Regions from separate parts of the Aeromonas jandaei genome, predicted to be linked through region 4. Evidence: riboswitches for the same ligand, from Rfam matches in the RefSeq annotation. Region 4 holds a riboswitch; each other region holds the start of a gene.

Region 1 (5,779 bases), 1.6 Mb from region 4:
TACTGGATGCCGAGACGACGGAAGCTCTCGACCCAGTCCCGCAGCGCCCGCGAGAAGGGCACATAGGGGTCGAGCTGGCGGGTCACGTCGCCACTGACGAAGTAACGCAGGTTGTGGGGCAACAGGGCCGCCTCCCCTTTGGCCGCTGTCAGTTCGACCAGACTTTGCTGCAACCGGGCGTCGGTGCGGGCGATGAAGTCATCGAGGATGGCGAACAGCTGATCTGGGCTCATCTGCTCGTTCTTGCGCACCTTGTAGGCGAAGTAGTCGCGATAGCCCATGGCGCGGGCAAAGCGGTTGCGCAGCGCCACCACCTCGAGGAAGCCGTTGTCGACCACCCACTGCTCCAGGGTGTGGAACATGGCGATGGCGCTTTGGCGCACCGCCTCGTTCGGGCTGGCGGCAAGGGAGGTGCTGGCGGCGGGCAGGCTGCCAGCCACCTGCTGGCCCTGCTCATCCAGCAGGGTCAGTTTCAGCCCTTTGCGGCGGGCAAACAGATCCGCCTCAGCAGCCACCAGCTGGTCCATCAGGGTGGCGGCAACGGGATCCTCGATGACGTTGCACTCGAAGAAGGCGATCCAGCCCGCCAGACCCCGTTTTAACTCTTCATCTTCGGCGAGGGCGTGCATCTTGCGCAGTTCCGGCAACCGCTCCGGATTGGCGCAAAAGGCCTTGTAGGCCTGCTCGGCTGCGGTAAACCCGGCCTGATCGTCGCTGGTGCCCATATAGGTGGCCCAGAACAGATCCTCCTTGCGTCTGTGAACCTGCAGATAGTCGCGATTGAGCTGGTCAAAATACTCTCTGGCAATCGAACTCATAAATTCCCTCTTGTCGCAGGAGCGCTCCGGATGGCCCCTATTCTGGTTGGTGAAATGCCAAGCTATTCACATTTTTCGGCAAATCGTGCGAAGAAACCCTTTTCAACATGCTACCCGAAAGCGGGCTGTAACCTCTGCTGACTATACTGATGTTAAAACGCTCATTTAAACAGGCTCGCCAAGCCACTGAAAGTAAATGAATTGTTAAATTAGACGTTCAGCAAGAGAGATAGAGGCTACCGCTGTATCGAGCCACCATAACATCAACGGGATAACGAGGGGTTAGTCATGTTCAAGCTCGGTGATATCACCGTGAGCCGCAAATTGATCTTGCTGCTCACGGTTGCGTTTGTCGGTTTCGTGTCACTGCTGCTCATCTCCGCCAACGCACTCCAGCGCAATCTGATGAGTGAACGGGAAGCGCGACTCAATGCCGTGCTGGGACAGGCCATGAGCCAGATCCAGTTTCTGGCCAGCACCCTGCCGGCAGAGCAGGCGCAGCAGGAAGCGCGCAAGCTGCTGACCAACATGCGCTTTGATGGCAACAACTATTTGTTCGTCATCGACGAGAGCCGCAAGATGCTGGTACATCCCATCCGGCCCGAACTGGTCGGCCAGACCATGGGAGAGGGTTCGGGTGCCACCGCAGGGCAGTTCTGGTTCCAGATGGTCGACATCGCCCGTGGCGGCAAGCAGGGAACCCTGCAATACATCTGGACCGGCCCGTCTGGGGAAACCGCTGACAAGCTCTCCATGGTCTCTGGCTATCAACCCTGGGGCTGGATCCTCGGCACCGGTATGCTGCTGCAGGACATCCACCAGACCATCTGGGCCCAATACATGAAGATGGGCAGCGCCACCGCCATCGTCATTGTGCTGATGGGGCTGCTGGGCTGGCGCATCACCCACTCCATCGTCTCCCCGCTCAACCAGATCAACCACGCCATGCAGCGGGTCGCCAGGGGCGATCTGGTGGTCACTATTCCGGTGCAGGGCAAGGATGAGCTGGGCATGGTGGCAAGCTGCACCAACCAGAGTCTCGATGCCATCCGCCACGCGCTGCTGGAGGCAAGTCAGGGGGCCCGCAACGTGGCCGATGCCGCCCTGCGCATCGCCGCCTCCGCCGAGCAGACCAATCAGGCGGTCACCAATCAGCGGGATCAGCTGGCCCAGCTCGCTACCGCCATGAACGAGATGAGTACCACCATCTCTGACGTAGCGGGCCATGCCGAGAACACGGCGCGCGATACCCAGGAGGCGACCGGCGAGGCTGGCCTCGGCAACCGGGATGTGCACGCCAGCGTGAACGGCATCAAGGCGCTCGCCAGCGAAGTGGAACAGGCGACCCAACAGGTCAATCAGCTCAAAGAGGGGGTCATGCAGATCGGCGAGGTGACGGCGGTCATCAGTGCCATCTCTGATCAGACCAACCTGCTGGCCCTCAACGCCGCCATCGAGGCAGCCCGAGCCGGCGAGCAGGGCCGTGGCTTTGCCGTGGTGGCCGACGAGGTGCGCCAACTGGCCAGCCGCACTCGCCAGTCCACCGAAGAGATCCAGAGCACCATTGCCCAGCTGCAACAACGGGCCGTCAGTGCAGCCAATGCTATGGATGCCAGCCGCAAGCTGGCGGAGAGCAGCGTCGATCAATCCCAGCAAGCGGGCCAGGATCTCACCCTGATCGTCAACCACATCCAGCATGTGAGCGACATGGCGACCCAGATCGCCACCGCCGCCGAGCAGCAGAGCATGGTGGCCGAGGATATGAACCGCAACGTCAGCGGCATCAACGACTCGGCGCTGGAGATGTCCCAGTCCGCCTCGCAACTGGCGCAGGAGAGCGAACTGCTGGCCGGTCTATCCCGCAGCCTGGATGAGCGGCTTGCTGTGTTCAAACTGGGCAAGGAGTCCTCCACTGCGCCAATGATGGCTCCCGTATCTCCCCCCTCCGGAGAGCAGCGCGCCCGTCATTGATGGCGTCAACCCGTGTCGCCTTGTCACCCGACCTGCCAGCCCAGCTGGCAGGTTTTTTTACGCCGACAACACGCAATCAGCATGCACCTTATCGGCATATTCAACGGTATTCGACGCCATTCACAAATTAGAGAACAATTTAAAAACAGTCAGTTAGAATGATCCATGTGCCGTTGAACGGTGCATTTAAACATTTAACTTCAAATAATTAATCAATGCGGTGCACAATGGTGATGGCCGAACATTTGGCCCATCACTAACCATCTAGTCATTTGGCAAACTGACCGAAAGGTCGGGACGCAAAGCCTCCGGTCTACAGACGTTTTGTCCAGGATAGCGGGGTTGCCACACGCAAGTGTGCATCGGGGATCTCCCCGGCCAACTGACTGCCCACATCTATCGAACAGAGGAATGTATGGCAGCAAAAATCCAACTCAATCACATCGCGGCGATGCTGGCCCTGCTGGCCCTGCTGGCCAGCGGCAGCGCCCTGGCCCACGGCTACATCAGCCAGCCCGAGAGCCGCAACTACCTGTGCAAAACCGGTGGCAACAGCCAGTGTGGCGGCGTGCAGTGGGAGCCCCAGAGCGTGGAGGGCCCATCAGGCTTCCCGCAAACCGGCCCGCAGGATGGTCAAATCGCCTCGGCGGGCAGCCCGCGCTGGAGCGAGCTGAACATCCAGACCAGCGACCGCTGGGCCAAGCGTGAAGTACAGCCCGGCCCCTTCGCCATCAGCTGGACCTTCACTGCCAACCACGTCACCCGCAACTGGCGCTACTACCTCACCAAGCAGGACTGGAACCCCAACCAGCCGCTCACCCGCGCCTCGTTCGACCTGACCCCCTTCTGCGTCATCGACGGCAACATGGTGCAGCCGCCCAAGCAGGTGACCCACAACTGTGTCCTGCCGGATCGCACCGGTTATCAGGTGATCCTCGGCGTGTGGGAAGTGGGCGACACCAGCAACAGTTTCTACAACATCATCGATGCCAAGTTCAAAGATGGCAGCCAGCCGCCGCTGGAGTGGAGCCAGGCAGGCACCATCTACCCCTCCATCGACCTCGCAGTGGGTGACAAGGCGATGACCCGGGTATTCGATGCCAACGGCGAGCGCCCCGAGCTGCAGACCGTACTGACCATCACCACCGCCGAGCAGGGCCAGAAGAACAGCTGGGCCCACGCCCTCGCCAGCAAGATCAACGCCGAGCAGAGCCTGATCCGCGCCGGTCAGCAAGGAGCCGATGGCCAGTTCAATCCGATCTACGGTATGAACCCCGTCTATCTGAAGCGAAACAGCAAACTGGAGCGAGTCGAGATTGATCTGCAACAGCTGCAGCCGCCGGTAGTGGACAGCATCAGCGTCAGCGGTCTGGCCAGCGACTATGTGCTGGACAACGGCAAGGCAACCCTCGATTTCACCGTCACCGCACAGGGCGATCTGGCCGTCACCAACACCCTCTATGACCACGGCGGCGTCGCCAAGGGTGAAAGCAGTGCCGACATCAAGGACAGCAGCCACACCTTTACCATGGCGCTGGAAGGGCTCAAGGCAGGTCACCACCAGCTGGTGATCAAGGCCACCCCGAAAGCGGGCGGCGAGACCATTCAGCAGACCATGGATCTGATGTTCAAGGAGCAGAGCAGCGGCGAATACGACTTCGTCTTCCCGAACTCGCTCAAATCCTATGCCGCCGGCACCAAGGTGCAGCAGCCGAAAAATGGCAAGGTCTATCAGTGCAAGCCCTTCCCCTACAGCGGCTACTGCCAGCAGTGGACCACCACAGCCACCCAGTACGAGCCGGGCATCGGCTCCCACTGGCAGATGGCCTGGGATGAAGTGCACTAACCCACGCTTGGCCACATAAAAAAAGGGCGTCCTCTCTAGCAGGGGACGCCCGGAAAAATCAAACCTTGCGGTTTGCATACCAACGGAACCAAGACCTCACTCTTCACTTACTTCACACACTCAACACACTCTTCAAAACAGGGTTTGTCCATTAACCCTGCCATTTTCCTCCTTCGACGATCACATCATTCGGATCGGTATCAGGGCTCAGCTTGTCACGCACATACTGGTCATAGAGTTTCAGCAGGTACTTCTCCTCACCCAGCTTGGCGAGACGGTCATTGACCCAGTCACGCAGCTCGATATTGCCCTTCTTCACCGCCGGGGCGATGGGATCTTCCGAGCCCAGTTTTTCGGGCAATACCCGATAGCCCGGATTCTCCTTGGCCCAGCTGAACAGCACCAGGTTGTCCTGGGCGTAGGCATCGCCACGGCCCTGCGCCAGCGCCTGCAAAGATTCGGTGTTCTTCTCGAACTTGAGTACCTTCCACTCCGGGTGGTTGCGGGTCAGCCAGATGTCGGCCGTGGTGCCGGTGGTCACGATCAGGGTCTTGCTGGCCAGATCATCGAGCTTCTTGGCCGGACTCCCTTCCGGCACCAGCACCTGTACCGCCACTCGCAGGTTCGGGTTGGTGAAATCCACCACCTCGCGCCGCTCCGGCGTCACCGTCATATTGGCGAGGATCAGATCCACCTTGTCGCTCTGCAGGAAGGGGATGCGGCTGGCTGGCTCCACCGCCACGAACTCGATCTTGTTCTCGTCCCCCAGCAGATCCTTGGCGAAGCGGCGGCCGAGATCGGTGTCAAAACCGACGTAGTTCCCCTTCTCGTCCACGTAGCCAAACGGCGGCTTGTCGGTGAATACGCCGACGATGAGCTTGTCCCGCGCCTTGATCTTGTCGAGGGAACCGTCCGCCGCATGGGCAGCGCCGCTGGCGATACCCAGTCCCAATAAGGCACTAAGCAGAACCGAGGTGATTTTTTTCATGCTGACTCCTTTCGTTTGATGACATTTGTATAAGAAAACTTGGCGAGGAACTGGCGCGCACGCTGGCTCCTCGGATTGTCGAAAAATTGGTGGGGGGCGGCCTGCTCCAGAATGTGGCCGCCATCCATGAAGACGATGCGATCCGCCACCGCCCGG
Region 2 (5,779 bases), 1.1 Mb from region 4:
TCCAGCTTGCCGATCCCGACCGGCGCATGGGAGAGCATGCTCTGCAGCATATGGGGCGAATCGGGCAGCGGCTGCTGCGCGCGCTGCAGCAGGAGGGCCAGCTCGCGGCCAGCCAGCGGCCCCAGCAGCTTGAGCAACCCCATCACCTTGCCCATGTTGGCCTGCGGCTGGCGATAGAGCAGGCTGCAGATACCGATGGGCTCGCCATCGGCATTCTTGAGCACAATGCCGGCATAGGCCTGTGGCTGCCACTCCTGCGCAAGGGGCACATAGGGGAAGAGCTGGAGCAGACGGTCGCTGAACCAGGCTTCTCCCTCATGCCAGGTGATGGCATCGGGCGAGCCGGTTAGCGGCAGTTGCAGGGATTCGGGTTCAAGACAGGAGGGATAAGCGGCCTGCGCCCTGAACTGGGCAGCGTTTGGTTCCCATGTTGCGATCAGGACGACATCAGCCATCACAACCGCGGCGATTTCACTCACAAAGGTATCGAAATATCCCTGACCACTCGAATGAGCCAGACTGGAGATGATTTGATAGACGGAATCGAGTGCTCGCCTCATGGCAAGGGGCTTTCTCTCCTTGAAGATGTAGAACACGACTCTACTTAAGAGGCGCGGGCAGTGCAAACATGCATTCAGCAAGATATTAAAAAGGCATGAAAAAAGGACCAAAAGGTCCCTTTTTATGGCAAAAATCACGCCTTGATCCCACTATGCCGCAAAAGCGTATCTGCTTGAAGCTCACCGCTACGGCGGGGATAAAGGTTATGCCGCAATCCCGCTATGGCGCAGCAGCGCATCGACCTTTGGCTCCCGGCCACGGAAAGCACGGAACAGCTCCATCGGCTCCTTCGAGCCCCCTTTCTCCAGAATGTTCTGCAGGAAGGATTGGCCGGTCGCCGGGTTGAAGATCCCCTCCTCCTCGAAACGGGAGAAGGCATCGGCAGAGAGCACTTCCGCCCACTTGTAGCTGTAGTAGCCCGCCGCATAACCGCCGGCAAAGATGTGGGAGAAGCTGTGTTGGAAGCGATTGAACGCAGGCGGCGTCATCACCGCCACCTGGCTGCGCACCTCTCCCAGCAGCGCCGGGATCTGATCCGGTTTGGCCGGGTCAAACTCCTGATGGAGGCGGAAGTCGAACAGAGCGAACTCCAGCTGACGCAGCATCTGCATGGCGGCCTGGAAGTTGCGGGCAGTCAGCATCTTCTCCAGCAGATCGGCAGGCAGCGGCTCGCCGGTCTCGTAATGGCCGGAGATAAAGGCCAGCGCCTCCGACTCCCAGCACCAGTTCTCGAGGAACTGGCTAGGCAGCTCCACCGCATCCCAGGCCACGCCGTTGATACCGGCCACGCCAGCCACGTCGATCCGGGTCAGCATATGGTGAATGCCGTGACCGAATTCGTGGAACAGAGTGACCACTTCGTCATGGGTAAAGAGCGCAGGCTTGCCATCCACCGGGCCGTTGAAGTTGCAGGTCAGGTAGGCGACCGGCTTTTGCAGCGACCCATCCTGACGGTAGCGACGACCCAGGCAGACATCCATCCAGGCACCGCCCCGCTTGTGCTCGCGAGCATAGAGGTCGAGATAGAAGCTGCCGCGCAGCTCATCCTCGCTATCGAAGATGTCGTAGAAGCGCACATCCGGATGCCAGGTGTCGATGCCGAGGCGCTCGCGCACCTTCATGCCGAACACCCGCTTGACCACTTCGAACAACCCTTTCACCACCTTGTTGGCGGGGAAGTAGGGGCGCAGTTGCTCGTCGGAGATGGAGAATTTGTGCTGCTTGAGCTTCTCGGCGTAGTAGGCAATATCCCAAGCCGCCAGCTCGCTCTGGCCATGTTGTTCGGCGGCGAAGGCGCGGATCTCTTCCAGCTCGGCTTTGCCTTGCGGCAGGGATTTGGCCGCCAGATCGGTGAGGAAATCCACCACCTGACTGGTCTTGTCGGCCATCTTGGTCGCCAGCGACAGCTCGGCATAGTTGGCAAAGCCCAGCAACCTGGCGAGCTCGCTGCGCAGGGTGAGCAGCTCGGTCATGATGGCGGAGTTGTCCCACTTGCCAGCATTGGGCCCCTGATCGGAGGCGCGCGTGGTGAAGGCCTCATACATCTCGGCGCGCAGTTCGCGGTTGTCGGCATACATCATCACCGGCAGGTAGGAGGGAATATCCAGCGTGAACAGCCAGCCCTCTTTACCCTTGAACTCGGCCATCTGACGAGCCGCCGCCAGCACGCTCTCCGGCAGACCGGCCAGCTCGGCTTCATCGGCCACCAGCTTGTGCCAGCCTTGGGTCGCATCCAGCACGTTGTTGCTGAAGCGGGAAGCCAGCTCGGAGAGGCGGGCCTGAATTTCGCCGTAGCGCTGCTGCGCCTCGGCGGGCAGACCGATACCGGAGAGACGGAAATCGCGCAGGGTGTTCTGGATCTCCTTGCGCTGGGCGCCGCCAAGCCGCGGGAAATCATCGCTCTCGGAGAGCGCCAGATAGGCTTGATAGAGCCCTTCATGTTGACCGACATAGGTCTGGAATTCGGAGAGCAGCGGCAGACAGGCATCGTGGGCCGCGCGCAGTGGTTCGCTGTTGAGCACGGAGTTGAGGTGGCTGACCGGTGACCAGATCCGCGCCAGACGGTCGTTGACCTCTTCCAGCGGGGCGATCAGGCTGTCCCAGGTGTGGGGCTCGGTGTGCGCCAGCACATCCTTGATCTTCTGTTTGCAATCGGCGATGGCCTGCGTCACGGCGGGCTGTACATGATCAGGCTGGATCTGGCTGAAAGGTGGCAGCGAATCCATTGACAGCAAAGGGTTATTCATCCCGGTTACCTCTTGTTTGGTCTTGAACAGACCGCTTTAGCAGCTCTTCATGGTTCTCTAACATGTGGCCAAGTCACGCAATAATCAAGCTTCAATCCGCCTGTCAGCACTGTTTTCCCCTCTTTGTGAGCTCAAACACCTCTCTGCCAGATACTGGATGGCAACAGCATGAATAATCGGTACTTTTTTGCTCTTTTTGCGGCTTTTTCAACTCTCGAAGCGCAAGGCGGCAGACCAAATCCAATCGACAAATGAGTAGGTCACAGCGGCCTATCACCGGCTCTTTCCATGCTTGGAAAATAACTAACCAACAAGTTAATAACCAAAACAAATCATACACATACATTGATTAATTTGTTTTTAAGTGCATATCATAAGCAGCCTGTTACTCAGGTCACTTGATTCTCTGTGCCGCACGGAGAACGGGTGAAAAAGGCAAAGTGACCCGAAAGGGCACGACGCAAAGCCACCGGTCTAAGGGAGATTTCCTATGACAGCGGGGCTGCCCCCGGGAGCGTTCGGCCATAGCTGGACGCTCCGTTTGTACTGTATGGAGATATCAAGATGAACAAATTGAAGTTATCCCTGCTGGGCTGTCTGCTCGGCATGGGCGCCCCCATGGCGCAGGCCGCCTCGGCCGGCCAGGCCATGGTCAATCCCCAGTCCGGTGTCGTGGTGGGTTACTGGCACAACTGGTGCGGTGGCTCTGGCTATCAGGGCGGTACCGCCCCCTGCGTCAAGCTCGACCAGGTCAATCCGCAATACAACGTGGTCGATGTCTCCTTCATGAAGGTGTACGGCAGCGATCCCATCCCCACCTTCAAGCTCGACCCGGCCACCGGCATGAGCGAGAGCCAGTTTATCGAGCAGATTGCCCTGCTGAACAGCCAGGGCCGCTCCGTGCTGCTGGCGCTGGGCGGTGCCGATGCCCATATCGAGCTGCGTACCGGTCAGGAGCAGGCCTTCGCCGACGAGATCATCCGTCTGGTGGAGACCTATGGCTTCGACGGTCTGGACATCGATCTGGAGCAGTCCGCCATCACTGCCGCCAACAACCAGACCGTGATCCCGGCAGCCCTGCGGCTGGTCAAGGATCACTACCGCGCACAGGGGAAAAACTTCCTCATCACCATGGCGCCCGAGTTCCCCTACCTGACCGCCAGCGGTCTCTATACCCCCTATCTGCGGGCGCTGGAAGGCTACTACGACTGGATCAATCCCCAGTTCTACAACCAGGGTGGCGACGGCATCTGGATCGACGGGGTAGGCTGGATCGCCCAGAACAACGATGCCCTGAAAGAAGAGTTCATCTACTACATGGCGGACTCGCTGATCAACGGCAGCCGCGGCTACTACAAGATCCCCCACGACAAGCTGGTATTCGGCATTCCGACCAATATCGATGCGGCCGCCACCGGTTACGTCAAGAATCCGCAGGATCTGTTCGATGCTTTCAACAAGCTGAAGAGCCAGGGTCAGCCCCTGCGCGGCGTGATGACCTGGTCCATCAACTGGGACATGGGTCGTAACGCGGCCGGTCAGGCCTACAACGAAGCCTTCATCAAGAGCTACGGCCCCTTCATCCACGATCAGAACATCACCCCGCCGGACGAGAACGGCAAGCCGGTGTTCAGCGGCCTGAGCGATGCCCGCGTCAAGCACGGCACCCGCTTTGACCCGCTGGCCGGCGTCAGCGCCAATGACAAGGAAGATGGCGATCTGACCGGCCAGATCCAGGTAGAAGGGAGCGTCGATACCCAGCGCATCGGTCTCTATCCCCTCACCTACAAGGTGAGCGACAGCGACAACCAGACTACCGAGCAGGTTCGCACCGTCGAGGTCTACAGCATGAAGCCGGTCTTTACCGGTATTGCGGACACCACTATCGAGCTCGGCACGCCGTTCAACGTCATGACCGGCGTCAGCGCCCACGATGAGGAAGATGGCGATCTGACCGCCAACATTCAGGTCAGCGGCAACGTCGACAGCAGCAAGGTCGGCCGCTACACCCTCACCTATCTGGTGAGCGATAGCGCAGGCCAGCGTGTCACCCAGCAGCGCAACGTGACCGTCAGGGAGCAGGGCGCCATCTGTCAGAACAGCTGGGATGCCAAAAAGACCTACGTCGGCGGCGACATCGTCAGCCATAACGGCAAGAGCTGGCGCGCCGAGTGGTGCACCCAGAACGACGAGCCGGGTACGACCGGTGAGTGGGGCGTCTGGCGTCTGCAGGGAGACAGCGACTGCGATGGTGGCGAGAAGCCGCCGGTGATCGGCAGCAGCGACTTCACTGTCAGCGCCATGGGTTCCGACTACACCATAGTCAACGGTCAGGTCTCCATCCGCTTCAATGTCACCACCGCCAACCCGGTACAGATCTCTGCCACGCTGGAGCAGAACGGTCGCAGCTATGGCAACACCACCAGCCTGGTGAACGGCACCAGCGCACTGGTTTTGCAGGGCAGCAATGTGACCGATGGCAGCTACGAAGTGGTGATCAACGGTCTGGCAGATAGCCAGCAACCGGTGGTACAGCGCTTCCCGGTTGCGCTGACCGAGCAGAGCAGCGGCGGTGGCGAGGGTGACTACCCGGCCTACGCCCCCAACACCAGCTATCAGGCCGGTGATCGGGTCAGCAATGCCGGTGGCAACTACGAGTGCAAACCCTGGCCCTACAGCGGCTGGTGTGGCGGCTCGACCAGCCACTATGCGCCGGGTACCGGCAGTGCCTGGAGCGATGCCTGGATTAAAATCTGATTTTACAGATGATATAAGCGGGGGGAGGCGTGCCTCTCCCCTGCATAAAATAACAAGATAATCTGTTCATCATACGCAGATGATACTTATAAAAATAAAAGCTACTGATTTATATCAGATGGCTTAGCGTTGTTAACCCCATCAGGACATATTACGCCAAGGATATATCGGATGAATAAAATAAAATTATTGGGTTTGTTAACCTGTTTGCCTCA
Region 3 (5,779 bases), 630 kb from region 4:
GGCCAAACAGCATGACAAGATGGTGATGAGTCTGCCGGAGCTGACCCGTGCCATCTACTACTCCACCCGGATAGATCAGGAAGTACCGGCGGGTCTCTATACCGCGGTGGCTTATGTCTTGAATCATGTATTGCAGTTGAGGGCGTATCAGGCCGGCAAGGGGCGAAAGCCAAACCCGCTTGCTCCTTTGCATGTGCCGCCCGAATTACGTCAACCTGAGAGGTAAGTTGTGAACTGGCGTGTATTGACCCAATCCTATACCGCGATCCCGATGATGCTGCTGGCCATTCTGGCCATGATGATATTGCCGCTGCCGGGCTGGCTGCTGGATGCCCTCTTTACCTTCAACATTGTGTTGGCGGTACTGGTGCTGCTGGTCTCCGTATCGGCGCGTCGCCCTCTCGACTTCTCCGTCTTCCCCACGGTGTTGCTGGTGGCAACCCTGATGCGGCTGTCGCTCAACGTGGCCTCGACCCGCGTGGTGCTGCTGCATGGCCATGAGGGCCATGAAGCGGCGGGCAAGGTGATTCAGGCGTTTGGCGAGGTGGTGATCGGCGGCAACTATGTCGTCGGTCTGGTGGTCTTCGTGATCCTGATGATCATCAACTTTGTGGTGATCACCAAGGGTGGGGAGCGGATCTCCGAGGTGTCTGCCCGCTTTACCCTGGATGCGATGCCGGGCAAGCAGATGGCCATCGATGCCGACCTCAATGCCGGCACAATGGATCAGCATCAGGCGCGGGCGAGACGGGACGAGATTGCCCGTGAAGCTGACTTCTACGGGGCGATGGATGGTGCCTCCAAGTTTGTGCGCGGTGATGCGATTGCCGGCATGCTGGTGCTCATCATCAACCTGGTCGGCGGCCTTGCCATCGGTATTTTCCAGCATGCCCTGCCGGTTGCCGAAGCCTTCCAGCGCTATGCCCTGCTGACCATCGGTGACGGTCTGGTGGCCCAGATCCCCTCGCTGCTGATGTCTACTGCTGCCGCCATCATTGTGACCCGGGTCAGCGATGAAGGTGAGATGGCGGATCAGGTGGGTGACCAGATCCTGGCTTCTCCCCGCGTCATCTACACTGCCGCTGCCATCATGCTGGTACTGGGGCTGGTGCCGGGCATGCCGATGCTGGCCTTCCTCAGCTTTGCCGCCGTACTGGCCTGGACTGGCTGGAGCGTGAGCAAGCGGGCGGTCAATACCCCGGATCTGGATGCCGCGCAGGAGCTGGCTCGCCAGATTGCCCAGCCGGAACCACAAGGGCTGGAATGGCAGGATCTGCCGCCGGTCGATACCGTCGCCATCGAACTGGGTTATCGGTTGGTGCCGCTGGCGGAAGCTGACAAAGGCGCCGAGCTGCTGGCCCGGGTGCGCGGTATTCGCAAAACCCTATCGGAGCAGTACGGTTTTCTGCTGCCCGAGATCCGGGTTCGCGACAATTTGCAGCTGCAACCCGATCAGTACCGGATCAAGCTCTCCGGTGTGGCACTGGCGTCCGGCAATGTTGATTGCCAGCGTCTGATGGCCATCAGCAGCGGCGAGACCTATGGTTCGCTGGATGGGGAGCTGACCCAGGATCCTGCATATGGCATGAGCGCAGTCTGGATTTCACCGGAGAACAAGGCCAAGGCATTGAATCTTGGCTATTCGGTGGTGGATTCGGCAACGGTGATCGCGACCCACGCCAGCAAGCTGCTGCGTGAGCAGCTTGATGCCCTCTTCGGTCATGATGAGGTGGGCAAGCTGGGGCAACATCTTGCAGCTCAGTCGCCCCGTCTGGCGGAGGAGCTCAATCTGGCCCTGACCCAGATGCAGCAGTTGCGAGTTTTTCGGCAATTGCTAAAGGAACAGGTCAGCCTGACCGATATACGCACGGTGGCGACGACCTTGCTCGATGCCAGCGAGCTGACCAAGGATCCCGTGCTGCTTGCTTCCGATGTTCGTTGCGCCTTGAAGCGCCAGATTGTGAGACAGGCGATTGGCAGCCGTGATGTGCTTGCCACCTTCACGCTCGATGACCGTCTTGAGCAGACCTTGCTGGCGGCCATGAACCAGTCGCAGCAGCAGGGGAAAATCCAGCTGGACAGTTTTCCGGTTGATCCGCAACTGCTGGCACAGTTGCAGCAAAATATGCCGCTGGTTAAAGAGCAGCTGCAGCAGCAAGGATATGCCCCGGTACTGGTCGTGATGCCGCAACTTAGACCCTTGATCGCGCGTTATGCCCGATCTTTTGCAAAAGGTCTCAAAGTGCTCTCATATAATGAAATACCGGAAGAGTTGAGAGTGGAGGTTATTGGCACGCTAGGCTGAAACAGGGCTGCCATGTTAATAGGCAAATGGGAAGAATATATTCCGCCTATCTACTTGAATTGTAATTGTAAGCCGTTATGATGTGACTGTTTTTGACGCATTCGGTCGTCAAAGATAAATAACAAATATAACAATTCACATGTGTCACTCAGCAGTCACCACTAATTTGGTGCTGTCTTGTCCAAATACGGGCAGTCGCATGAAAAAGGCAAACTGAACTGAAAAGTCAGGACGCAAAGCCTCCGGTCTAAAAGCAGAAATGCTCATGATAGCGGGGTTGCCAAGGCCATTGTTACCGCCTTGATATAACACTGGTTTGATCTAGGTGCTCGTTAGAAGCGCCAGCGTACCTGTGCGTCTTTTATTTCGGCATTTCAGTTCTGTTGATTGTTTTATCCACAATCACGGGTTCGGGTTCATATGCTTTCGGATGTATCTATCAAAAAAAGCTCAAGACCGGCCAGTCTTGGGAAAGATCCCCATTTATTGTTAATCAGCTCATCTATGGCCGATGGGAACGATATTGAAGGAATATTGGCAGCACAGGGATATGCTGTTTCCCGCTGTGACTCTATTCGCAAGTCGAAATTAATTCTCGGCAGCCGTTCCGTTGATTTAATCCTGCTCGACATGGATCTCATGACCGAAGTAGGTCCTCAATTGGTGCATGATTTTAGCGGCATTGATTGCGTGATCCTGGTTAATGAGCGTCAGGCCTATCTTGCGGCAGAAGCGATGCGAGCCGGTGCCATTGACTACATCATCAAGCCCTTCGGGGGGCAGCAGATGCTGGATGTGGTGAAGGGGGCACTGCGTCTGCGGCAGGCCATTCCAGACCTGATCGCCGTCTCGACCATGAGCCTGCAAGTGTTGCAGCTTGCTCGCCGGGCAGCCAAAACGGCAGCCACCATTCTTATCGGGGGTGAGTCGGGAACGGGCAAGGAGCGTCTGGCGCGTTACATCCACGAGATGTCCAGCCGTGCTCACAAGCCGTTTGTCGCCATCAACTGCGCCGCCATTCCCGAGTCCATGCTCGAATCCATTCTGTTTGGCCACAACAAGGGGGCCTTCACCGGCGCGACGGGTTCGCAGCCCGGCAAGTTCGAGCAGGCGCAGGGCGGAACCCTGATGCTCGACGAAATCTCCGAGTTGCCCCTGTCACTGCAGGCAAAGTTGTTGCGGGTTTTGCAGGAGCGTGAGGTGGAGCGCCTCGGTAGCCATCAGACCATCGCGCTGGATGTGCGGATCATCGCCGCCAGCAACAAGGATCTGCGCACCCTGGTGGCAGCCGGCCAGTTCAGGGAAGACCTCTTCTATCGCCTCGATGTGTTGCCGATGAACTGGCCAGCACTGCGCGAGCGTCCCGACGACATATTGCCGCTGGCTGAATATTTCATCGAACGCTATGCGCCCCAGCAGGGGTATCGCCTGAGCGAGAGTGCCCGCAAGCAACTGCTGGCTTATCAGTGGCCGGGCAACGTCAGGGAGCTCGATAACGTCATTCAACGTTCATTAATCATGGCTCGCGGATTGCATATTCAAGCGGTCGATTTGATGCTGCCCAGCTATGTCGCGGAACCCGAACATGGATTGGCGGAAGTCCTTTCCGCCCCGGAAGGGTTGAGCGAGACACGTCGGCACGCAGAATTTCAATTTGTACTAGAGACCTTGCGCCGCTTCCGTGGCCATCGTACCCGCACGGCAGAAGCGCTCGGGATGACCACCCGGGCTCTGAGATACAAGCTGGCGGCGATGCGTGAGCAGGGCATTGATATCGAGCAGCAGCTTCAAAACTAAGGGATAACGGCGTGAAGATTGAAATGATGTCATCACAGGCAACGCTCCTGCAGCAGATGCAGGAGATGCAACGAGTTGCCACTCAGGCTCCTTCCATCGAATCCAATGATCTCTCGAATGTGTCATTCAGCGACGCCATGCGCGACGTTGTCGGCAGAGTCAACGAACAGCAGAACATGGCTTCAGCCATGATGACGGCTGTTGATGCCGGCCAGAGCGATGATCTGGTCGGGGCCATGGTGGCCAGTCAGAAAGCGGGTCTCAGCTTTTCAGCCCTGATGCAGGTGCGCAACAAGCTGATGACCGGTTTTGACGACATTATGCGCATGCCGCTCTGAGGTAAGTGATGACTGAACTGGTAACGTCCCCGCAAGGGGCTTCGGATTCCTTCAGAACACGCGTGCAGGAGGGCCTTCGCAACTGGCGCAGCCTCTCCCGTGACAATAAATCGATCCTGACCATTGCTCTGCTGGCTGCCATCGTTGCCGGCACAATCGTCGTCATTCTGTGGACGTCCAGCAAAAACTACGTCCCCCTGTACGGCAAGCAGGAGCTCTACGATACCGCCAACATCATGGAGATGCTGGAGAAGGAGCAGGTGCCGTTCCGGCTTGAGAAGAGTTCTGGCCAGATCCTGGTGCCGGAGAATCAGCTGGCTCATGTTCGTATGGCCTTGGCGGCCAGAGGGGTGAGAGCGGCCATGCCGGCGGGTCTAGAGGGGCTGGACAATGTCACCGGCCTCGGCACCAGCGAGTTTATGGAAGGTGCCCGCTATCGCCATGCACTGGAAGGCGAACTGGCGCGCACCATCATTTCGCTGGATGCGGTGCGCAGTGCCCGCGTCCATCTCGCCATTCCCAAGCGCACTCTCTTTGTCGGTCGTGACGAGGAGAAACCAAGTGCATCCGTGATGCTCGATCTGCAGCCCGGTCAGGCCATGGAGCCCGGCCAGGTCGAGGCCATTGCCAACCTGGTGGCAGGCAGTATCTCCGGCATGAAACCGGGGGCGGTCACCATTGTCGATCAGGCTGGCCAGCTGCTGAGTGCCGAACTCGGCGACAAGGCCGGTTTTGGCAAGCAGAGCGTGCAGCAGATGGAGTATGTGCGCAAGCTGGAGCAGTACATTCGTCAGCGTGCCAGCGACATGCTCTATCCCATGCTGGGCACCGGCAACTTCCGGGTGCAGATCGCCGCAGACGTCAACTTCAATGCGGTGGAGGAGACCCAGCAGCAGCTGGATCCACAAGGGGTGGTGACCAAGGAGTCGAGCAAATCGGACAAAACCATCGATGCGCTGGCACTGGGTATCCCCGGCGCTCTGTCCAATCGTCCTCCCGAAACGGCACCCAAAAGTGATCCGGCGACCCAGAATCAGACCGCGGCAGCCACCACGGAAAATCAGAAAAATGACTCCCGCACCGAGCGGCAGGAGGTCAGCAAGCAGTACGAAAACAGCCGCACCATAGTACACACCCGCTATCAGCAGGGACGGCTCGAGAAGATGAACGTCTCCGTACTGCTCAATCATCAGAGCGCCCCGAAAGGAGGCTGGAATGATGAGCAGCTGGCGCAGATCCGGCAGATGGTCGAGCGCTCGGTGGGCTTTGATGAGGCTCGTGGAGATCAGATCAGCCTGCAAGTGTTCGACTTCACCGGCGCTGCGCCGATTGCTCCGCC
Region 4 (5,779 bases):
GAGCGCTTGCATGGCATGCAAGAGGTCCGCGGTTCGATCCCGCGTAGCTCCACCATTATTGAGGATGAATGGCCGCCAGAACCATTCATTCAGTGCCGAATTTGGGGTTATAGCTCAGCTGGGAGAGCGCTTGCATGGCATGCAAGAGGTCCGCGGTTCGATCCCGCGTAGCTCCACCAAATTCAGAGTGACATCAGTCATTCACACACATCGGGGTTATAGCTCAGCTGGGAGAGCGCTTGCATGGCATGCAAGAGGTCCGCGGTTCGATCCCGCGTAGCTCCACCATCTTTCGTAAAGAAAGTCGAAAAGGCCACCGCATTGCGGTGGCCTTTTTGTTTTCTCAGGCATTTATTTTCCCCATACTTTCCAGCCTTTCATTTGCAAATCAAATGGCCAAAACTGAAAAGCCCGCGGGTATCGCGGGCTTTTGGCTACTTTCAAGCAGGTTGCCGGTTAGCGCCGACGGCGCCAGGCCAGCGGCAGCAGGGCCAGCAGGCCGAGCCCCAGTGCACCACCGCCACTTGAGCCGTGGTCCGGTTTGACGGCATCACCCTTCATTTTCAGATCGACGATGATGGGGTCGTGGTCGGAGGCGCTGAACGGATTATCCGATTTCAGCAGGGGGCCGGTGTACTGGTTGCCGTACTCGAACAGGCTGCTCTCGAAGGAGTTGATGTGCCAGTCGGCCACGTTCGCCACCTTGCTGGCCAGCGCCGGATTGGCAAGGGCATAGTCGAGGGTACCGAGTTCACTGTCATAGCTGTAGGAGATGGCTTTCTCCTTGTTGAACTTGACGTTGAGATCGATCAGGCCATAGTTGCGAGTCACCTCGCGACCGAGCTGTTCATAGGACTGGTCGCCGATAAAGGTGTGAGAGGCCGATATGATCTTCCGCTCGCTGGTGGCCGGGTTGTAGTCGGTCAGTACCCGGATCGGGTCTTCTTTGGCGTAGGAGTTGAAGTCGCCCACCAGCAGCACCTGTCCCGGCAGCTTGCTGACCGCTTCACCCAGCACCTTGGCCGCACTCACCCGGAACTCGGTACACTTGCCCTGCAGGTCGGCCGGTTCTGTCTTGCCATCGCCGTTTTCATAGCAGCCCGAGCCCTTGGACTTGAGGTGGTTGACCACCAGCGTCAGCGGATCCTTGCTGCCAGCTACGGTAAAGCTCTGTACCAGTGAATCGCGCTGGCCGGCAGTTTTGGCCACGCCACTCGTGGTATAGCGCTGCTCCGGCATGCGGATGACATTGGCCTCGCTGGCCGGGGTGAGCAGGGCCGGACGATAGATCATGGCCACCATGATGGCGTCGCCACCGAAGAATTTCTCGCTGGTGAGGAGGCTTGCTGGCAGGCGGACATAGGCGTAGCGCTTGCTCGCATCCTTCTGTTGCTCGTTGAGGCGGGTCACCAGATTGTTGATGGCGGAGTTGTCGCCAAAGCCGTTGTTCTCCATCTCCATCAGGCCGAGCAGGTCGGCATCCATCTCGGTGATGGCGTTGACGATCTTGGTGCGCTGCTTCTCGAAGTCGGCCAGGCTCTTGGCGCCGCGGTTGCACCCTTTGGCGTTGTCGGCATCCGCCTGATCTTTGCACAGCACGTTGAGCGCGCCGCCAATGCTGGAGTGGCTGGTGAAGTAGTTGAGCACGTTGAAGCTGCCAATCCGCAGATCGCTGCCAGTGGCCCGGGCGGGTGCCGGCTGGCGGTCATCTTCCGGTGTACGCAGCAGGGCGCCGGTGCTCAGGGTGACATCGCTGGGTACCACCAGACGGAAGGCATCCTTGTTGTAGACAATGACGCCCTCCAGCCCGGTCAGTTGATCACCGATACGCAGATAGCCCTGATCGGCATCCCAGCCCGGGAACCAGGGCAGTACGCCATCCGGTGCCTTGTAATCAGACTCGACCACCAGCCGGTTGCTGCCATTTTTGGCAGCCAGAGCGACCGCTTCCGGGCTGCTGGCAATATGGAGCTGGGTCGGCTTGAGCAGCGGCGCCTTGTGGGAGAGCTCGACGTTGTTGCGATAAACCTTGTAGTCGAAGCCGTAGTTGCGGGTCAGGTGGAGATCGCTGCTGCTGTCGAGCCGTACCCGCATCCCTTCGTGGCGATTGAGTGCCTGCGCCAGCGTCTCCCCTTCATTGACCTGCAATACGCTGGTCGGCACCGTCAACCCCTGTGCTGTGACCTGCAGGCGGGCTTTGTTGGCCTCGAAAGTGGGTTTGAGCTGGGTGCCGCCGTAGTACTCCTCGACCCTGGCTTCGAGGCAGACTTCAGCCCCCGGCTTGAGGGCCGGGTAGTTGGTCGCAAGTTTGCTGTCATTGAGATAGACAAAGATGCCATCGGAGGTGGCCGGGTTGCCATCTCCCGCCGGATCAGTCAGATAGAAGCCTTTGGTCAGGCTCTGGCCGAGGGTGGTGACGACACCGCGCACCATGAAGGTACCCGGACTGATTTTTCCCGTGATGTTGCCGTTTTTATCGGTCACGGTGTCGGTCGCGAACTGGCTCCCTGAGCCTGTTCCCTGAATGGTCGGAATGGGGGTGAGTTGCGCCGGATCGGAGGGGCAGACGAAGGCTGCGTGGGCGCCGGGGGCAGCGAGGGCCAGCCCCACGGCCAGAGACAGCAGGGTGCGAGTACCTTTCATAAGTGTTCCTTTTTTATTTTTGCCAGTGTTTCCATAGTCCTGGTCGCTGACCAGGGGCGCGCATTGTCACATTTTCGGCATCTCGTACCAGTGAGCCAACGCACATTACCGGGATACAAATGAGCGCAGGTTGGCGTTTTTTGACTTGGCTAACATTCTGAAATTACTGATAAAACACTTACCGGTTGGTGTGGTGGGAAAGTGTGATCCCGCTGGCAACCACATATTTTTCTCCGAGAATGAAGATTGAGACTCGGCTGCATGCTTTCTATACTCGGCTTGTTCCTCACGGAACCCAGGTAAAGGGCAAACCGGTTGAAATGCCGGGACGCAATACCTCCGGTCTTCCGATCAGATGATGATCCAGATAGCGGGGTTTCCCCGGGTGAAGAGGCAGTGTGCGGCGAGTCCATGGCCGGTAGTCTCCCTCCCTTCACGCAGGTTGCGCTTGTGCTTTGCCTTGGTCACCAATGCCAAGACAAAACAAGGAAGATAACAATATGCAACAGTTCCTGAGGCCCAGCCGGCTTGCCGTGCTGGTGGCCATCGCTGCCATGCCCGCCTGGGCGCAGGCAGCCTATCCCGCCTACAAGGCCGGTACTGCCTATAAAGCCGGTGACATCGTCAGCAATGCCGGCGCTCTATATGAATGCAAAGAGTTCCCCTACTCGGGTTGGTGCGGGGCATCACCCTATCACTATGAACCCGGTGTCGGGGTGGTCTGGGCGGATGCCTGGAAGCTCTACGGCGGTGAAGTGCCGCCACCGGCGCTCGGCGTGGCCGTCAGCTCTCCGGCTGCCGGTGCCAGCTTCAACGAAGGTGCCAGCGTTGCGCTGGCGGTGACCCTGAGTGGCCCGGTGACGGCGCTGGTTCGGGTGGAATACCTTATCGACGGCAAGCTTGCTGCCACGGCCAGCGCCTCGCCCTGGGGCGCCAGCTGGAGTGCTGCGGGCGTTGGGGCGCACGCCCTGAAAGCGCGGGCGCTGGATAAGGATGGCAAGGTACTGAGCGAGGCTGATTCGAGCTTCAACGTTGCTGCCGTGGTGGCGCCAGAGGCGCCCAAGGTGAGCATCAGCAGCCCGGCCAGCGGTGCCAAAGTAACGCTCGGTCGCAGCGTGGCGGTGAGCGGCAATGTCACCGATGCCAACAACGATGTGGCCAAAGTCGAGCTGTTTGTCGATGGCAAGAAGGTAGGGGAAGACAATGCCGCCCCCTGGCAGGTCAACTGGACACCCGATGCCAAGGGCAGTGCCGCCCTCAAGCTGGTTGCTACCGACAAGACCAATCTGGTCGGCGAGTCGGCGGCAGTGAACGTCACTGTCGAGGAGGCCGCGCTGCCACCATCCGGTGGCAACCTCTCCTGCGATATCCGTCAGATCTATCGTTCTGATGGCTACGAGTGCATGGGGGATGACCATGCCCGCCGGGTCATCGGCTACTTCACCTCGTGGCGCACCGGCAAGAATGGCCTGCCCGCCTATCTGGTGAGCGACATTCCGTGGAGCAAGATCACCCACATCAACTACGCCTTCGCGGCGGTGGACGAGCAGAGCCACACCATCAAGGTGGATGACTCGGCGACCAAGATGACCTGGGATGGCGTGCCGGGTGCCGAGATGGATCCGGAGTTCGCCTACAAGGGGCACTTCAACCTGCTGTCGAAGTTCAAGAAGCAGTATCCGGACGTGAAAACCCTGATCTCGGTCGGGGGCTGGGCCGATACGCGCGGCTTCTACACCGCCACCACCAAGGGCGACTGCTCGGTCAACACCGATGGCATCAATGCGCTTGCCACGTCGGCGGTGAGCTTTATCCGTCAGTACGGTTTTGACGGGGTCGATATCGACTATGAATATCCCACCTCCATGAAGGATGCGGGCAACCCCAACGACTTCCCGCTCTCCAACCAGTGCCGCGGCAAGCTCTTTGCCAACTACAAGGTGATGATGCAGACCCTGCGCAGCAAGCTGGATACGGCGGGCAGCGAGGATGGCCGCAAGTACATGCTGACCATCGCCTCGCCAGCTTCCGCCTATCTGCTGCGCGGCATGGAGAACTTCCAGGTCACCCAGTACCTCGACTACGTCAACCTGATGACCTACGACTTCCACGGTGCCTGGAACCACTTTGTCGGCCACAACGCCGCCCTGTTTGACAACAAGGCAGACGCCGAGCTGGCGCAGTGGGGCGTCTACACCCAGAAAGAGTTTGGCGGCATCGGCTACCTCAACGCCGCCTGGTCTGCTCACTACTTCCGTGGTGCGCTGGCGGCCGGCAAGATCAACGTGGGCGTACCCTATTACACCCGCGGTTGGCAGGGGGTCAGCGGTGGCACCCACGGTCTGGGTGGCAAGGCAGCACTGCCGAGCCAGAGCAATTGCCAGCCGGGTACCGGTGGCGGCACCATTCCGTGCGGTAACGGGGCGGTCGGCATCGACAACATCTGGCACGATCTGGACAAGAACGGCAAGGAGATCGGCGGTGGTGCCGTCCCCATGTGGCATGCCAAGAACCTGGAGCACGCAGCCGATTTGGGGATCACCACCATGCCGAGCTACGGTCAGGCCTGGGGTCTGGATCCCAACAACCCGGCTCACGTGATGCAGGGCAAGTATGTCCGTTACTACGACGACAAGGCTCATGCGCCCTGGCTGTGGAACGAGGAGAAAAAGGTGTTCCTCTCCACCGAGGATGAGGAGTCCATGGGTCACAAGCTCGACTACATCGTCAATCGTGGTCTGGGTGGCGTGATGTTCTGGGAGATGGCGGGTGACTACGCCTACGATCCGGTGAAAAAAGAGTACGGCATGGGGGATACCCTGACCACGCTCGCCTACGACAAGTTTGCCAAGGCGACCAAGTACAACACCAAACAGAACGATCTGGCGGCTCCTGCAGCCCAGCTCGACATCGCGGTGAGCCTCTCCGGCTTCAAGGAGGGTGATTCCAACTATCCGATCAACCCGACCCTGAAGCTCACCAACAACTCGACCCAGACCATTCCGGGCGGCGCCCGCATCGAGTTCCTGGTGCCCACCTCTACCTCGGACACCATCACCGACCAGAGCGGGATGGGGTTGAAAGTGGTGGAGAGCGGCGGCAACCAGAACTCCGACGGGATTGCCAACGAGAAGGA

The links. Region 4 has a riboswitch for cyclic di-GMP ahead of WE862_RS20575 (glycosyl hydrolase family 18 protein). Riboswitches for the same ligand answer to the same signal wherever they lie in the genome.
Region 1: it holds a riboswitch for cyclic di-GMP, as region 4 does, so the genes downstream of both, gbpA (N-acetylglucosamine-binding protein GbpA) here and WE862_RS20575 (glycosyl hydrolase family 18 protein) in region 4, are expected to answer to the same signal.
Region 2: it holds a riboswitch for cyclic di-GMP, as region 4 does, so the genes downstream of both, WE862_RS04355 (immunoglobulin-like domain-containing protein) here and WE862_RS20575 (glycosyl hydrolase family 18 protein) in region 4, are expected to answer to the same signal.
Region 3: it holds a riboswitch for cyclic di-GMP, as region 4 does, so the genes downstream of both, lafK (lateral flagellar response regulator transcription factor LafK) here and WE862_RS20575 (glycosyl hydrolase family 18 protein) in region 4, are expected to answer to the same signal.

What each region holds. Positions count from the first base shown of each region.
Region 1 is NZ_CP149571.1:1,405,906-1,411,684, reverse strand. Features, by position in the region: gene WE862_RS06850 (M3 family metallopeptidase) at 1-818, opposite strand, end outside; gene WE862_RS06845 (methyl-accepting chemotaxis protein) at 1,107-2,789, shown strand; cyclic di-GMP riboswitch class I at 3,054-3,139, shown strand; gene gbpA (N-acetylglucosamine-binding protein GbpA) at 3,205-4,635, shown strand; gene WE862_RS06835 (transporter substrate-binding domain-containing protein) at 4,787-5,623, opposite strand; gene WE862_RS06830 (amino acid ABC transporter ATP-binding protein) at 5,620-5,779, opposite strand, start outside.
Region 2 is NZ_CP149571.1:880,451-886,229, reverse strand. Features, by position in the region: gene WE862_RS04365 (putative bifunctional diguanylate cyclase/phosphodiesterase) at 1-560, opposite strand, end outside; gene prlC (oligopeptidase A) at 765-2,807, opposite strand; cyclic di-GMP riboswitch class I at 3,232-3,317, shown strand; gene WE862_RS04355 (immunoglobulin-like domain-containing protein) at 3,372-5,564, shown strand; gene WE862_RS04350 (FG-GAP-like repeat-containing protein) at 5,736-5,779, shown strand, end outside.
Region 3 is NZ_CP149571.1:455,599-461,377, reverse strand. Features, by position in the region: gene flhB (flagellar biosynthesis protein FlhB) at 1-226, shown strand, start outside; gene lfhA (lateral flagellar biosynthesis protein LfhA) at 230-2,305, shown strand; cyclic di-GMP riboswitch class I at 2,503-2,590, shown strand; gene lafK (lateral flagellar response regulator transcription factor LafK) at 2,840-4,102, shown strand; gene lfiE (lateral flagellar hook-basal body complex protein LfiE) at 4,114-4,440, shown strand; gene fliFL (lateral flagellar M-ring protein FliFL) at 4,458-5,779, shown strand, end outside.
Region 4 is NZ_CP149571.1:4,377,310-4,383,088, reverse strand. Features, by position in the region: tRNA gene WE862_RS20595 (tRNA-Ala) at 1-55, shown strand, start outside; tRNA gene WE862_RS20590 (tRNA-Ala) at 104-179, shown strand; tRNA gene WE862_RS20585 (tRNA-Ala) at 213-288, shown strand; gene WE862_RS20580 (ExeM/NucH family extracellular endonuclease) at 457-2,643, opposite strand; cyclic di-GMP riboswitch class I at 2,939-3,027, shown strand; gene WE862_RS20575 (glycosyl hydrolase family 18 protein) at 3,144-5,779, shown strand, end outside.